DNA from 2 places in the Streptosporangium heterodermiicola genome. Region 1 is predicted to be linked to the other one. Evidence: riboswitches for the same ligand, from Rfam matches in the RefSeq annotation. Region 1 holds a riboswitch; the other holds the start of a gene.
The links. A riboswitch is a leader RNA that binds a small molecule or an ion and turns the genes downstream of it on or off. The one in region 1 is predicted to bind guanidine.
Positions count from the first base shown of each region.

Region 1 (8,081 bases):
GTGCCTGCCCGCCGGCAGGCCGGGCCCTCTGATGATCAGCGGCACCCGGATCGACTCCTCGTAGGGCACCGTCTTGCCGCTCTGGATCCGGTGCTCCCCCTGCATCCAGCCGTTGTCCGAGGTGAACACGATGACCGTGCCGGCCAGCTCGCCGGACGTCCGCAGCGCCGCCACGATGTCGGCGACCGCGTCGTCCACGGCGAGCAGCGACTCCAGGCGCCCCTTGAGCCGTACGTCCTCGATCTTGTCCTCGTTCGCGGGGGTGATGCGAGGCCTGTCGCGTACGGCCGCAGGCTTGTCGGAGACGTCCGCCTCGTCGTAGCTGGGGGGCTTGGGCAGTGTCACGTTCTCCAGGTCGCCACGGTGCCGGGGCGCGGGGCGGGGATTGCGCTGGGACAGGTCCGACCCGTTGGCGGCCCCCTCACCGTGCGGCGCCAGCGGTGCGAAGGACAGGAAGAACGGCTCGGCGGCCGGCGCCTTGCGCCTGATGTAGTCGACGGCCTTGCGGGCGTAGACGTCGGTCTGGTACAGCGCGGGATCCTCCACGTCGGCCGCGCCGTAGGTGCGCAGGACACCGTTCTCGTTGAGCGTGTAACCCCACATGCGGTAGGTGCTCGGGTCCACCGAGCCGTACCACTCGGCCCAGCCGGGCGGGATCTCCGTGGGACGCGCGCGGCCGTAGCCGTTGAGGAACTTGCCGATGTGCGCGGTGTCGTAGCCCGCCCGGCGCAGCCAGACCGGCAGGGTCTCCGCGGCGGGCAGCTTCTCGTACCCGCCGTCCGGCAACTGGTTGCCCAGTACGCCGTGGTTGTGCGCGTACTGCCCGGTGAGGAAGGTGCTGCGCGACGGGCAGCACAGCGAGTAGGACACCACGCTGTTGTCGAAGGTGGTACCCGGCGTGGCGAGCAGCGATCGCACGTTGGGCAGGTACTGCAGGGCGGACACGTTCATGTCGTCGACCATGATGACGACCACGTTGGGCTTGGCCGCCAGCGTCTCGGCCGGTGCGACGGCCGGCGCACCGGCGGTGGTCCCTGTCAGCGCGACGACAGAGGCCAGGGCGAGCAAGGTCGCACCGAGCCGGCGTCGATACGGGCGTGCGAACATACGACTCCTTCAGGGGCAGGACGGCGGACACCGTGAGCCCGCCGGAACGGGACCGATCGGTGCGGCTCAGAAGCTCGAAAGCTCAGGAGCTCAGAAGCTCGAAGACTCGAAGACTCGAAGGGGAGAACGGCGTCAGGCACCGGAGTGTCGGCGTGCTCGGCGTGTCGGCGTGCTCAGCCGGTGGGACGGCGAGCGGCACCGAGACGCATCAGGTCAACGTGCAACCGTCTCGTCAACACGATCTCGGTCGGCATGCAAGAAGCTTTACATCTACTGTCAAAACACGCAACACCCACTAAACAGACAGAATTATAGGGTTTTCCTTCGATGGAAACTTTCGGTGGAAACTTCAGTGGGAACTTCAGGGAGAAGCGGGACCGGTTCCGGGAAGGACCCCGTCTCGACAGCGGCCGATCCGCACCACGCCACGCCACGCCACGCGACCTAGGATCGAGCCATGTCCCTGGCCGCGGACGACATCGACCGGTTCGAGGCCTCCAGGCCGCGCCTGGAGGCCATCGCCTATCGCCTCCTCGGCTCCGCCGGGGAGGCCGAGGACGCCGTGCAGGAGACGTTCCTGCGCTGGCAGGCCGCCGACGTCGACCGCGTCGAGGTCCTGGAGGCCTGGCTGACGAAGGTCCTCACCAACCTGTGCCTCAACCAGCTCACCTCCGCCCGGGCGCGCCGCGAGACCTATGTGGGCCAATGGCTTCCCGAGCCGCTGCTCGCGGGGGACCCGATGCTCGGCCCCGCCGAAACCGCCGAGCAGCGCGAATCGGTCTCGTACGCGGTCCTCACCCTCATGGAGCGCCTCTCCCCCAGCGAGCGGGCGGTGTACGTGCTGCGGGAGGCCTTCACCTACCCGCACCGGGAGATCGCCGAGATCCTCGGCATCACCGAGGCCTCCAGCCAGCAGATCTTCCACCGCGCCAGGAAGCACGTCGCGGACGGTAAGGCCCGGACCGAGGTCGACGAGGCCACCGGCCGGCGGATCGTCGAGGAGTTCCTGGCGGCCGCCACCAGTGGCCGGACCGAGTCACTCGTGCGCCTGCTCACCGAGGACGCCATCTCGATCGGAGACGGTGGCGGAAGGGTCCCGGCCCGCGCCAAGGCGTTCGAGGGCGCCGCCGCGGTCGCGAGGTTCCTGCGAGGCCTGTTCAAACCCGGCAAGGCCAAGCGCGCCATGGCCGGCGGCGCGCCCGAGGTCTACGCCTGGACCGCCAACGGTGACCCGGCCGTCGTGGCCGTCGTGGACGGCCGGGTCGTCGGCGTCATGTGCCTGGAGATCACCGCCGAGGGCATCTGCGCGTTCCGCAACCAGGTCAACCCCGGCAAGCTCGAACGCGCGACCGCGCACTGGGCGGTCGCCGACCACGGAGAACCCCTGTTCACCGCTTTCTAGCCCTGTGTGAGGTGCTTCACATCGCGTTCCTGTCAGGAAACGGCGAGCCACTCGGTTCAAGTGGCAAACGTACACAAGACAGGAGCAGGAAATGCGGCATCGCATCATCGTCCTGGGAGCCGGATACACCGGCGCCATCGTCGCCGGCCGCCTCGCCAGGAGACTCCACCGCGAGGACGTCGCCATCACCCTCGTCAACGCCGAGCCCGACTTCGTCGAACGCGTCCGCATGCACCAGCTGGCGGCCGGCCAAGACCTCAAGCCCCGGCCGTTCAGCGAGATGTTCGCGGGCACCGGCGTCGAGCTGAGGCTCGCGAAGGTCACCGCCGTCGACGTCGACCGCAAAACCGTCACCCTCACCGCCGTCGACCAAAAGACCGTCACCGCCGTCGACGCGAACGGTGCCGAAGAAGAACTCGCGTACGACACGCTCGTCTACGCCCTAGGCAGCGGCTGGAACGCCCGGGGGGTCCCCGGGGCCGCCGAGCACGCCTACGAGATCGCCGGCCGCCCCGGAGCACTCCGGCTCCGTGAGCGCCTGGCCCGCCTCGGCGCCGGGCAGAGCGTGGTCGTCGTCGGCGGCGGCCTCACCGGTCTGGAGGCCGCGACCGAGATCGCCGAGGCCCGCCCGGACCTCGACGTCGCCCTCGCCGCCCGCGGCGACCTCGGGGACTGGCTCTCGCCCAAGGGCCGCGAGCACCTGCGGAAGGCCTTCGGCAAGCTCGGAATCACCGTGCACGAGCGCACCGCCGTCACCGGCGTCGAAGCCGAGCGCGTCACCACCGCCGACGGCGAGGCCGTCCCGGCCGCGGTCGTCGTGTGGACCACCGGCTTCGCGGTCCACCCGATCGCGAAGGCGACCGCCCTGGAGGTCACCGGCACCGGCCAGATCGTGGTCGACAGGACCATGCGCTCGGTCTCGCACCCGGACGTGTACGCCGTCGGCGACGCGGCCATGGCGATGGGCCCGGGTGACAGGCCACTGCGGATGTCGTGCGCCTCGGGAACCCCGGCCGCGTGGCAGGCCGCCGACGCGATCGCGGCGCGCCTGACCGGCGGGAAGCTCCCGGACGCGCCGATTCGCTACTTCAACCAGTGTGTCTCACTGGGCCGCGAGGAGGGCTTGATCCAGTACGTCACCGCCGACGACCGCGCCGTGCGGGCGGTCCTGACCGGACGGCTCGCCGCCGTCTACAAGGAACTGGTCTGCAAGGGTGCCGCCTGGGGCGTCGCCAACCCGACGCTCGGGCTGCCGGCCCGGCGCCGCCGCGTCACGCGAGAGCGGGCCGCGGCGGGCCCGGCCGTCGAGGCGCGGGCGTAGGGCACGAAGCGAAGGCCGGGCAGGCAGGGGAGCCGATCGGCTCCCACGCGTCCGACGATCCGTCACCGCGGGCGGGTCGAGGGTCCGAGGTCCCCGGTTCGGGCAACCCGCTGTCGGACAGGTCGTACCCGTTGGTCACGGCGGCTTCTTGAGAACCGTATCTTGCCGCCGTCGATGCCACCGTGCAGGACGCGTTCGCCGCCAACCTCTTGGGACCCGTGCTCGGCGAACGACGGCCCGACGAGCGTGACCTGGCGCGCTCGTATAGAACGACGACACCGCCGAGCACCTGCCTCCCATCTTCACCGCCTTCAGGGCACTGCCCCCCGCTGCGCCACGTGATAGGCCCTTCACCGGGCTGGGAGTGCCGCGGTATCCCCGCTGCCGATCAATCCGATCAATCCGATCAATCCGATCAATCCGATCAATCCGGCGCCTGGCAGACCGGGCAGACCCACCACGTCCCCGAGATTCACACCGAAGAGGCGCACGCCGGTGAGGTACCGTCGCCGTGGAAGCCCGTAAGTGCTTGCCCCGGACGAGATGTGCGCCGTACCCGGCCTGTTAAGACGACGCACTCGAAGGAGACGTCATGGACGCGGGCATACCCCTGGTCGATTTCACCGGAGTGACTCCACAGCCTCGTGGGTTGGACGTCCGGTGGATTCACGGCTCACCGTCGGCCAAGCACAACACCGATCCGGACATCCAGGTCCACGCGTACGACGAGCACACGTTCATCCTGCGGCAGAACATGGCGATCGACTACGAGGCGCCGTTCTTGTTCCTGCTGTTCGGAAACGCGCGGGCGGTGTTGATCGACACCGGCGCCACGGCGTCCGCCGAGTTCTTCCCCTTGCGCCGGGTGGTCGACGAGCTCGTCGCCGGCTGGCTCGCCCGCCATCCCCGGGAGGCGTACCAGCTGCTGGTGCTGCACACCCACCCGCACGGCGACCACATCGCGGGCGACGACCAGTTCACCGACCGCCCCGATACCACGCTGGTCGGCGCGGACCTGGTCACCGCCTGGGAGTACTTCGGGTTCGGCAAGGATCCCGACGCCGTGGCGCGGGTCGATCTGGGGGGCCGTGTGCTGGAGTGCCTGGCCACCCCGGGCCACCACGAGGCGGCGGTCACGTTCTACGACCGGTGGACCGGGTTCCTGCTCACCGGCGACACGGTCTACCCGGGCCGTCTCTACATCCAGGACTGGCCGGCCTTCGCCCGGACCATCGACCGTCTGATCGACTTCTCCGACGGCCGACCGGTCACCCACGTGCTCGGCTGCCACATCGAGATGACCAGGCAGCCAGGCGTGGACTACCCGATTCGTACCACCTACCAGCCCGACGAGCCTCCACCGCAGATGACCACCGGCCACCTGCGCGAGATCCGTGCGGCGATCAAGGAGATCGGCGACCGGCCCGGCCGGCGCGCCTGCCCCCTCTTCATTCTCTGGCCTCAAGAGGGCTGACACCGGTGGGCTCGGCAGTCGTTCGGCGTCCGGCGTGACCAGTCTGGCGGCCGTCGGTTGTGGCCTCGGCCCTGCGGCGCAGCTCAGGGGGGATCAGCTCCAGCAGCTGATCCGGGCGCAGGGGGAGGTCGAGGAGGCTGAGCTTGACCCGGCTGCGGTTGGTGTGTTCGCCCCCGGAGAGCCTCACCACCTGCCCGGCCTCGGCGTGTACGGTGACGCTCACCTTCTCGCCGTGCCCGAGCTCCCCGGACGGGGTTCCGTCGACGTCGACGGTGACGGGCGCGCTGTCGGCCGCCACGGTGAGCCGGACGTGGTCGGCCGCGCCCAGCACGACCGGCCGGCTCACGCCTGACATGGGGGCGACCGGGGTGATGACCACGGCGCCGGACGACGGGGACAGGACCGGGCCGCCGGCCGCGTAGTTGTAGGCGGTGGAGCCGGTGGGGGTCGAGACGACCACGGCGTCGGCCCGGTAGTAGCCGTACTGGAGGCCGTTGACGGCCAGATCGAGGGAGACGGCCCCGGCGCGGGACGACCGGCCCAGCACCAGGTCGTTGAAGCCGGACCGGGTCGCCAGCCGCGTCTCGCCGGCGTCGATCCGCAGGGCGGCGTACTGCTCGACGGTGAAGTCTCCTGCCGTCAGCCGGACCAGCGCCGAGGGCAGCTGGGCCGGGTGGACCTCGGCGAGGAAACCCAGGTTGCCGTGGTTGACCCCGAGCACGGGCACGGGACGGCCGATCACCAGCCGCATAGCCCCCAGGATCGTGCCGTCGCCGCCCAGGGCGACGAGACCGTCCACCTCGGCCACGAACCGGGCCTCGGGAACGATCTCGACCTCGGCCGGTACGCGGTCCCGGTCGACCTCGCGGGCGAGCACCCGGGAGCCTCGGCTCCCGGAGGTCTCGACGATCGCGTCGATCGACCGGTTCACCTGCTTTGTCGGATGAAGCACCAGGCCGACCGTGCCCACCCTCGGTTCCGGATCCATGCCCTCACTCTAGGTCGACCTCACGGGCGACAATCCGGTCGAGGCTCCCGCGTCAGATCCTCCGCCGGCCGTGACTGCGGCCGGCGGATTCCCGTGCAGCGCAAGGCCCTGATACGGCGAATCACCTCCCCGACGGCTCTACGGGCGTTCCCACCGGCCGTAGAGACCGACATCCCGGTCACCCCGGCGTCGTAGCCGGTCTCCCCCAGCTCCCGTACGGCGGACGCGGCCGACGGCGTGCCGTCGGTGCTCGGGTTCGTAGCCGTGGTGCCGACGCTCAGCGCACCGAGAGCCGATTGCCATTTCTTATCCAACTGTGTAATCATTATCCGCATGGATAACAATGTGCTGGTGAACCTCCAGCGGATCCGGTCCCTGTTCGTCGGGATGGCGGCCGTGTCGCTGGTGACCCTGATCATCGCCGCCGCCCTGCGCAACCGGCCCGACCTGGTCAACTGGGTGGTCTGGGTGCGCGGTGGCGCCGTGGCGGCGGCCTCGCTGTGGCTGATCTCGCTCGCCGGGCAGGCACTCAAGGGAAAACGATCGGCCTACGTGCGGATCAGGACCCTCTCGATCCTGGGCACGATCGGCATCGTGCTGATCTGCGTGGCGCCCGACAGCGGCTACCCCCTGTGGATGAAGGTCGACCAAGGGGTGATCGGCCTGCTGCTCGCGGGAGTCGCGATCCTGGCCAACCGGCACGCCGTACGAGCGGCGTTCCCGAAGCCCGGCCAGACTGGCAAACTGAGCTGACCAGGCCCGGCGGGAGGGCCACCGATCACGAAAAGGCCCATCATGCCCACGCCCGCACCCGCCGACCGAGCCCAGGCGACCCAGGCCCGCAAAGAGCAGATCGTACGGGCCACGATCGAGGTCCTGGCCGAACGGGGCTACCCGGGGACGACCTTCGAAGCGATCTGCGGTCACGCGGGACTAAGCAGCAAACGCCTGATCTCCTACCATTTCGCCACCAAGGACGACCTGCTCGCGGACGTACTGGCCAAGGTGCTCACCGATGCCGCGGCGTACATGCACCCGAGGATCGTGGCCGCGGAGGGCCCGCGCGAGAAACTGGCGACGTACATCCGCGCCAACGTGGAATTCATCGCCGCCAACCCCGCCCACGTGCGCGCGGTCCAGCAGATCGCCTTCAACGCGGCACCGACGCCTGACGGGACCCAGGACGGTGCCCTGAACCTGCTGGCCGAGCTGTTCGAGCAGGGCCGCAGGACCGGCGCGTTCCGCGCCTTCGACGCGCACCTCATGGCCATGACCCTCCGCGCGACGATCGACGCCGTCGCCGGCCGGCTCCTCACCGGTCTCGACCCCGCCGTCGCGGCCGAGGAACTGGTCACCACCTTCGACCTCGCCACCCGTGAGCCGGCTTCCAGGCCGTGAACGGCCGAGCCTGCGGCTCCTCGCCGTCGCTTCGGCAGCCGCTCGGCGGACTCGGTCTGCGGGCGACGGCGCGACCGGACAGACGCGGGCCGTCAGGCAGACGTTGAACTGGCGGCGGACCTCTCCGTCGCTGTAGGCGATGATGTGCCGGGCGTCGGTGTAGAGGCCGACCATCCCGGTCACCTCGACGTCGTAGCCGGTCTCCTCTTTCACCTCCCGTACGGCGGTCTGGGGCACCGACTCGGTGAGGTCCATCCCGCCTCCGGGCAGCGCCCACAGCCCGTTGTCGGTGCGCCGTTGCATGAGGATGCGTCCCCCGTCGTCGACGACCACGGCGGACACTCCCACGACCAGGCTGTTCGGCTCGGGGGCGTCGGGATCGTCGTAGTAT
Region 1 is NZ_JBPJSR010000003.1:294,452-302,532, reverse strand. It holds gene ACSC1Q_RS08530 (sulfatase family protein) at 1-1,107, opposite strand, end outside; gene sigJ (RNA polymerase sigma factor SigJ) at 1,565-2,509, shown strand; gene ACSC1Q_RS08520 (NAD(P)/FAD-dependent oxidoreductase) at 2,601-3,830, shown strand; guanidine-III (ykkC-III) riboswitch at 4,342-4,409, shown strand; gene ACSC1Q_RS08515 (MBL fold metallo-hydrolase) at 4,480-5,304, shown strand; gene ACSC1Q_RS08510 (NAD(+)/NADH kinase) at 5,279-6,292, opposite strand; gene ACSC1Q_RS08505 (hypothetical protein) at 6,626-7,045, shown strand; gene ACSC1Q_RS08500 (TetR/AcrR family transcriptional regulator) at 7,088-7,690, shown strand; partial or broken gene ACSC1Q_RS08495 (NUDIX domain-containing protein) at 7,772-8,081, opposite strand, start outside.

Region 2 (8,081 bases), on a different contig from region 1:
GCCTGTTGCACGATCCGGTACACCGACACCGCGACCGCGGGAGGCAGCGCGGCGTCCTCGCGGACCGTCAGGTCCACCTCGACCCCGGCCGAGCGGGCGTCGGCGGCGAGTCCGGGCAGGCCCGCCACGCCCGGGACGGGCAGGCGGGCCTCCTGCAGATCGCCGTCGGAGCGCAGGAGGCCGAGCACCCGGTGGATCTCGGTGAGCGTGCTCCGGCTGGTCTGCTCGATGACGGCCAGCGCGGCGCGTACCTCCTGCGGGCGGGCGTCGGCGACGTGGTTGGCCACGGTGGCCTTGACGGCGATCAGGCTCATGCTGTGGCCGATGACATCGTGCAGTTCCCGGGCGATGCGCCTGCGCTCGTCGGCCACCGCGGCGTCGGAGAGGTGACGAACGAGGCGGGCGGTCATGTCCCGCCTCCAGCGGACGGTCGTCCCGACGGCCCATCCGGTGACCAGCAGCACGCAGATCACGCCGATCTCGATCGGCCAGGACGGCGGCATCTCGCTGGGCGTGGCCGCGGGCGGGAGGCCGGGGAGCACCCGCGCGTAGAAGACCAGAATCGCGGTCACCGCACCGAACACGCACGCCACCAGGCCCGTCACCGACCATCGGACCGGGACGGTGGCGGCCACCACGTACAGCACGAGCACGGTCGGCACGAAGGACAGCCAGGTCACGCCCACCGCGACGGCACCGGCCACGGTCACCAGCACGCCCGTGACGCACGCCAGGGCGAGCATGACCCGTGGCCGGCGCCGCCGGACGGCGATCGGGAGGCTCACGACCGCGGCCACCGGCCAGGCCGACCAGGCGGGCCACCACGACGACGATCCCGGCGGATCGACGATGGCGTATCCGACGAGCAGCGCCACGACCACCGCCACCGCCGCGTCGGCAACGCCCCTTCCACCGAGCCGCCGAGCCCACTCCATGACGAGAAGCTATCGCCTCACCGGATCACCCGGCATCCGCCCCCGGTCAGACACCCGTATCTGACCTGGGTCGTACCACCGGCTCGTGCGCGGCGGCCAAGATGCGACCCGAGCCAGACGCGTCCCCGCCGCACCGCCCGTCACCATGCTGATGCGCCCGGCGTACCACGCCGGGACGCACCACAACCGACAGGATGGACGGACACCCATGAACGTCGCGCCGCGCGGGCGAATCACACGATGGCGACAGGCCGACGCGGACCGGCGGGCCGCCAACGCCGAGGCCAACCTGAACCGGCAACCCCCGTTTCCCGGGCGATGGGTGAGCGCCTTCTCGCTGATCGGCGGCCCCACCCTGCTCATGACCGGGATTCTCCTGCGCTCCCAGTTCCACTACTTCTTCCCTCAGCAGCTCACCGCCTACACCCGGCACCCCACCCTCATCACCGTCTCCTACGCCTGCTTCGCCTTCGGGATCGTCCTGCTGTGGCCGGCGATCATGACGCTGGCGCAACGGATCGCCGCCACCAACCCACTGTGGGGAATGTGGGGCGGCTGTCTGGTGATCCTCGGCCTGTTCACCCGGACCTTCCAGTTCGGCACCGATCACCTGGCCTTCCACCTGACCGACAGCTTCGGCCTGCAAGCGATGATCACCGGCATCGACGACTACTACCTGGCCTGGCGGGACACGCGCTGGCACCCGTTCAGGGCACTGTCCGGGCCTGCCTTCCTCGGCTGGGTCGTGCTGGCCATCGGCGCCTACCGCTCCGGCGCCCTGGGGCTGGGCCGCTCGATCGCACTCGGCCTGATGTCGGCGCTCGCGCTCGGGACGCTCAAGGGCACCGAACCGCAGTCCGTCATCGCCGTGGGCGGCCTCTGCGTCGCGCTCATCCCCCTGGGAATCTCCCTGCTGCGCGGCGGCCCCCCGCCGACCAGGCGCGCCCTGCTGTGGGTCGTCGTCTTCATCGTCTGGCACATCCTCGGCACGCTCTACGGTCCGAGGGGATGACGACCCTCGTGTTCCGCCCGTACATCCCCGACCGCTGCCGGTCTCGTCACCCCGGGGACAGTCAGGGTTGCTCCCCGATGTGGGCAAGGGGGTGGGGAAGGCACTCTGGGGACATGAACGACGAACTGACTCGACGTGACGAGATGTCCCTCGCCGGAGCGGCGCTGCGCGGTGCTCCCTGGAAGGCCGCGGCGGTGACCGGCGGCGCGGTGGCGGCCACCAGCCTGGGGCTGGACCTGCTCTCCGGAGGCCTGGATCTCGCGTGGGCGATGATGGTCGGTATCGGCCTGTTCTCGCTCGTCGCGGCCATCGGCTCGATCAGCAGGCCCGACACCGGCGACCGGGTGACCCGGCAGGCCCGGCTCTGGGCGCTGCGCCACCCCTGGAGGTTCTCCCTCTATCCCGCGCTCGGCTCCGCCATCCTGCTGTACCCGGTGCAGCTCGTCTTCGACGGCGAGGGCGTCTTCGGGGCGGCGCTGGACGCGCTCCAGGGGGGTGTCGTGGTCTACCTGATCACGGCGGTCGTGGCCCTGACCCTCAAGGGACGCGGCCAGGCCTCGCTTCCCGGTGGCCGCTGAGCCTCATGGCCCGATAGAGCCACCGAGCCCCGCGGTCCGGCCGTCCGGCCGTCCGGGCCCCCGGTGGCCCTCCAGGGTTTCCGGGGTCCTCCGGGGCTACGCGGTCGCCCGGTCTCACGGCCGGTCCCGCGGCCCGATCGGGCCTTCTCGCGGACCGGGCCGGGACCGTCGAGAACGTCAGACCCTCTCGTACTCGGCGCGGCAGACGCAGAACTCGTTGCCCTCGGGGTCGAGCATCGTGACCCAGCCGCTGCCGTCGGGGTTGCGGTGGTCCCCGGAGATCGTGGCGCCGAGGTCGGCGAGGCGTTCGACCTCCTCGTCGCGGGTGGTGCCCGCCGAGCCGGTGAGGTCCAGGTGGACGCGGTTCTTGCCCGCCTTGTCCTCGGGAACCTTGATGAAGAGCAGGTCGACCCGGCCACCCTGGAGGAGGACCTCGTCGTCGTTCTTCTCCGTGTCGGGGTGGAGCTCCCCGCCGGTGGCGTCGCGCCAGAAGGTCGCCAGCTCGTACGGCTGGGCGCAGTCGAAGGTCACACAGTGAACGTCAATCATGAGCCCACCCAACCCGACACCACCAAAGCCGTCAAGCTGGTTTCGGGCAAGCCGTTCCAGGATCCGCAGGTCACGCTGCCCGACGCGTCCCGTACGGCCCGCCGAAACCCCCTGACGGGTGGTCAGTGGCCGCCTCCGGCGAGGTTGAGCCCGACGACGCCCGCGATGATGAGCAGGATCGACGCGATCTTGAGTGCCGACGCGTTCTCGCCGAGGACGACGATACCGAGCGTGGCGGTGCCGACGGCTCCGATGCCGGTCCAGACGGCGTAGGCCGTACCGACCTCCAGGGTCTTCAGGCCCAGGGCGAGCAGGCCGAAACTGAGCACGCCGAAGACCGCGAAACCGAGGCTCGGCAGCAGCTCGGAGAATCCTTCGCTCAGCTTGAGCGAGTACGCCATCGCGACTTCGAACAGACCGGCGACCAGAATGAAGACCCAGGCCATGACAGCTCCTTCTTGATCAGGAGCGTCGTCTTTGCCTGCCGGGTACGGCGCGTCTCGTCCGGAAACGCCCTCTTGAGCGTTCTATCGAAGGAACGAGCCGGATCTCACTTTGATTCCCACCAGAGTGTGAACCACCGGTCGCGAGGCACCGGCCACATGTCCAGCTCGACCACCGCCGTGATGACCTCGTCGGCCCGCTCCTGGCCGAGGCAGAGCCTCCGGCAGGCGCTCTCCGCGAGGTCGACGAGCCGGGTGAAGCGGGGCAGCGGGGCCACCCGCCACTCGTGGCGGACCCGGTGGCCGAGCCCCTCCGCGACGGCGATCACGTCGTGGGCCGTGGGCCCGCCGGGGCGGGTGATGCCGTGGAAGTGCTGCCAGAGGGGGTTGAGCCAGCTCATCGGGTGCCGGCCGGTGAGTTCCAGGACGACTCGGGCGCGGGCGTGGCGGGTGAGCTCGGTGAGGAACTCCGCCAGGTAGGGCACGTCGTAGACGACGTGGGCGGAGACCGCGACGTCCGCGACCGGCGTGCGGTCCGCGACGTCGGGCCAGCGGCCGGCCACGATCCGGGCGGGAACGCCGAGCGCCGTGGCCCTGGAGGTCAGCTCGGCGAGCATGGCGTCGGAGGGGTCGACCGCGATCAGCTCCCCCAGGCTCCGGCCCAGCGGCAGGGAGGCCGCGCCGGTCCCTGCACCGACGTCCAGCACGCTTCCGCCGGGCGGGAGGGCCTCGGCGATCCGCGCCAGGGTGGGGCCCCCGGGAACCGCGAGGGCGAGGTCGGTGCGCTCGGCGAACCGTGCCGGGGAGTGCCCCCAGGGACTCACCGGCGCCCTGGCCGCGATCTCCTCGGGGATGCCCCACCTCCCGAGGTCGGCCCGCCACTGCTCGTCCATGGGACGAGCCTAGGAGAAGCTTTCCCCGGCCGTCGATCGACCCCGCCGGAGCGTCCGCGGGCCGTATGACGAACGTCCTAGTAGGGGTTGTTTTCTAGGGGTTACTCGCGGGTAGCATTACAGGTAACGTTACTGGCGAGTATGGACAGTTCCGGATCCCCGGTTTCAAGGAGCAGACCCCATGGGCCACTACAAGAGCAACGTCCGTGACCTGGAGTTCAACCTCTTCGAGGTCTTCGGGCGCCGGGACATCCTGGGCACCGGCCTCTACGCCGATCTGGACGAGGACGTCGTGCGGAGCGTCCTGGAGGAGGTCAACCGTCTCGCCACGGGCGTGCTCGCCGACTCCTTCGAGGAGGGCGACCGCACCCCGCCGGTGTTCGACCCCGCCACCGGGTCGGTGACGATGCCGAAGGGCTTCCAGAAGTCCTTCGCCGCCTACCGCGACGCGGGCTGGACCAACCTCGGCCTTCCCGCCGAGATGGGCGGCCCCGGCCTGCCGAGCAGCGTGAGCTGGGCCCTGGCCGAGCTGGTGCTCGGCTCCAACCCCGCCATCTGGATGTACTCCAGCGGCCCGGCCTTCGCCCACATCCTGCACACGATCGGCACCGAGGACCAGCGGCGCTACGCCGAGCTGGCCATCGAGAGGCAGTGGGGCGCCACCATGGTGCTCACCGAGCCGGACGCCGGCTCCGACGTGGGCGCCGGCCGCGCGAAGGCCGTCAAGCAGGACGACGGCACCTGGCACATCGAGGGCGTGAAGCGCTTCATCACCAGCGCCGAGCACGACCTGTCCGACAACATCTTCCACCTGGTACTGGCCCGCCCCGAGGGGCACGGCGTCGGCACCAAGGGCCTGTCGATGTTCCTGGTCTCGAAGTACCACGTGGACCTGGAGACCGGCGAGCTCGGCGAGCGCAACGGCGTCTACGTCACCAACGTCGAGAAGAAGATGGGCCTCAAGGTCTCCACGACCTGCGAGGTCACCTTCGGCGGCGAGCACCCGGCCGTGGGCACGCTCATCGGCGAGGTGCACGAGGGCATCAAGCAGATGTTCATGATCATCGAGCACGCCCGGATGATGGTCGGCTCGAAGGCGATCGCCACGCTCTCCACCGGCTACCTCAACGCCCTCGCCTACGCCAAGCAGCGGGTGCAGGGCGCCGACCTCACCCAGATGGCCGACAAGTCGGCCCCCCGCGTGACGATCACCCACCACCCGGACGTACGCCGGGAGCTGATGCTCCAGAAGTCGTACGCCGAGGGCATGCGGGCCCTGGTCATGCTCACCGCCACCTACCAGGACGACGTGCTGATCGCCGGGCACGAGGGCCGCAGGGACGAGCACGCCGAGGCGATGAACGACCTGCTGCTGCCGCTGGTCAAGGGCGTCGGCTCCGAGCGCTCGTACGAGCTGCTGTCCCGCTCGCTGCAGACCCTGGGCGGCTCCGGATACCTGCAGGACTACCCGATCGAGCAGTACATCAGGGACGCGAAGATCGACTCCCTCTACGAGGGCACCACCGCGATCCAGGGCATGGACCTGTTCTTCCGCAAGGTCCTGCGCAACCAGGGGGCCGCCCTCGGCTCGCTGTACGCGGACGTGAAGGCCTTCTCCGCCTCCGAGGCGGGCAACGGGCGGCTGAAGGAGGGGCGCGAGCTCCTGGGCGAGGCCGCCGACGACGTCAAGGCCATGGCCGACACCATGGCGGGCTGGGCGATCGGCTCGCTGGAGACCCCGCAGGAGGTCTACAAGGTCGGCCTGAACACCACCCGGTTCCTGCTCGCCCTGGGTGACCTGGTGATCGGCTGGCTGCTGCTGCGCCAGGCCGAGGTGGCCCTGGCCGCGCTGGGATCGGCCACCGAGGGGAGCGACCACGCCTTCTACACCGGCAAGGTCTCCGCGGCCGCGTTCTTCGCCCAGACCGTCCTGCCCCGCATCGCCGCCGAGCGCCGCACGCTCGACGCCACCGACCAGGACCTGATGGACCTGCCCGAAGAGGCCTTCTGATCCTTCTGACCCTTCTGACTCCTTTGTGAACTGGTCCGAGCCTCGCCGCTTCGGGCCGGAAGACCACCTGCTCCCGCGGCAGGCACGATGAGGGACCGGCCCCGTTCTCACGAGGCCGGTCCCTCATCCGTTTTCCGGCTCCTCGCGTTGCGACGAGACCTCACGGACGCCCTGGAGCGGAAGCCTGAACGGCCGGCCGCCGATCCGCCCCACCCGGGGTTCGGCACCCGGAGCGCGACGAACAGGGACGGATCATCGCGAAGTCATTGACAGCGGCACACTGTTATTCTCATACTGAGACTGTCTCAATCTGAGAAGGACATGTGATGGATGAATCCGAGTTCCTGGCCGGGTACGACCCCCGGGCATATCCGGCGGTCGCGGTGACGGTCGACGTGGTGGCGCTCACCATTCGCGGGGGCGGGTTGCGCGTTCTGCTGATCAGGCGGGCCGAGCAACCCTATGCGGGGCTGTGGGCGCTGCCCGGGGGGTTCATCCGGCCGGGAGAGGACCTGCCGCAGGCCGCGGCGCGGGAGCTGGCCGAGGAGACGGGGCTGGCCGGGCTGTCGGGCCGATTCCACATCGAGCAGCTCGCCAGTTACGGGGCGCCCGAGCGTGATCCCCGCATGAGGATCGTGTCGGTCTCCTACCTGGCGTTCGCCCCCGACCTGCCCGACCCGCGGGCGGGCTCGGACGCGGCCGACGCCTCCTGGCACCCGGTCGACAAGCTGCCCGAGCTCGCGTTCGACCACGACCGCATCCTTGCGCACGGGCTGGAGCGGGCTCGCGGCAAGCTGGAGTACACGCCGCTGGCCACCGCGTTCGCTGGCGAGAGGTTCACGATCTCCGAGTTGCGCGGCGTCTACGAGACGGTCTGGGGCGTGCCGCTGCACGCGGGCAACTTCCACCGCAAGATCCTGTCGGTGCCCGGCTTCGTGGAGGGCACCGGCGAGACCACCGAGAGCGGCGGGGCCAGGGGCGGGCCGCGCGCCAAGCTCTACCGGGCCGGCGACGCCCGGCTCCTGCACCCCGCCCTGCTGCGGCCGTCCAGGGAGGAGGAGATCAGATGACCACCACGGCCGAGGCGATCGCGCTGGTGACCGCCGCCCGCACACCCGAGGACCTGTTCGGCGGGGACTTCCCGCACCGGACGTACCGGAGGCTGGCGAGGCTGCTCCACCCCGACCTCGCGCCGGGAGCGGAGGCCGCCGAGGCGTTCAGCCGGCTGGCGGGGCTGTGGGCGGCCCGCGACGGGGCCTCGGGAGCCCCGGAGCGGGCCAAGGAGACGGTGATCACCACCAGGCGGGGCACCTACCGGATCGGGGGCGTCTTCCGGCGGGGCGCGTCGGCCGTGCTCTACGGGAGCGGCTCCGACACGCTGCTCAAGCTCCCGCGCAGCCACGCGGACAACGACCTCATGCGCCGCGAGGCGGAGTCCCTGGAGACGATCGCGCGCGACGGCGACCCGCTGCTCCTGCCGTACGTGCCCCGCCTGGTGGAGTCGTTCCGGCACCGCTCGGACGGGGTCGAGCGGCAGGCCAACGTGATCAGCCGGGTGCCGGACGGGTTCCTGAGCCTGGACGAGGTCAGGCGGCGGCGGCCGGTGCTCGACGTGCGGGACGCGGCGTGGATCTGGCGGCGGCTGCTGGTGGCCGTCGGC
Region 2 is NZ_JBPJSR010000026.1:12,122-20,202, forward strand. It holds gene ACSC1Q_RS36695 (sensor histidine kinase) at 1-935, opposite strand, end outside; gene ACSC1Q_RS36700 (hypothetical protein) at 1,144-1,947, shown strand; gene ACSC1Q_RS36705 (hypothetical protein) at 2,061-2,525, shown strand; gene ACSC1Q_RS36710 (VOC family protein) at 2,703-3,074, opposite strand; gene ACSC1Q_RS36715 (DMT family transporter) at 3,197-3,520, opposite strand; guanidine-III (ykkC-III) riboswitch at 3,540-3,605, opposite strand; gene ACSC1Q_RS36720 (class I SAM-dependent methyltransferase) at 3,625-4,410, opposite strand; gene ACSC1Q_RS36725 (acyl-CoA dehydrogenase) at 4,592-6,421, shown strand; gene ACSC1Q_RS36730 (NUDIX hydrolase) at 6,748-7,491, shown strand; gene ACSC1Q_RS36735 (lipopolysaccharide kinase InaA family protein) at 7,488-8,081, shown strand, end outside.
Region 2: it holds a riboswitch for guanidine, as region 1 does, so the genes downstream of both, ACSC1Q_RS36715 (DMT family transporter) here and ACSC1Q_RS08515 (MBL fold metallo-hydrolase) in region 1, are expected to answer to the same signal.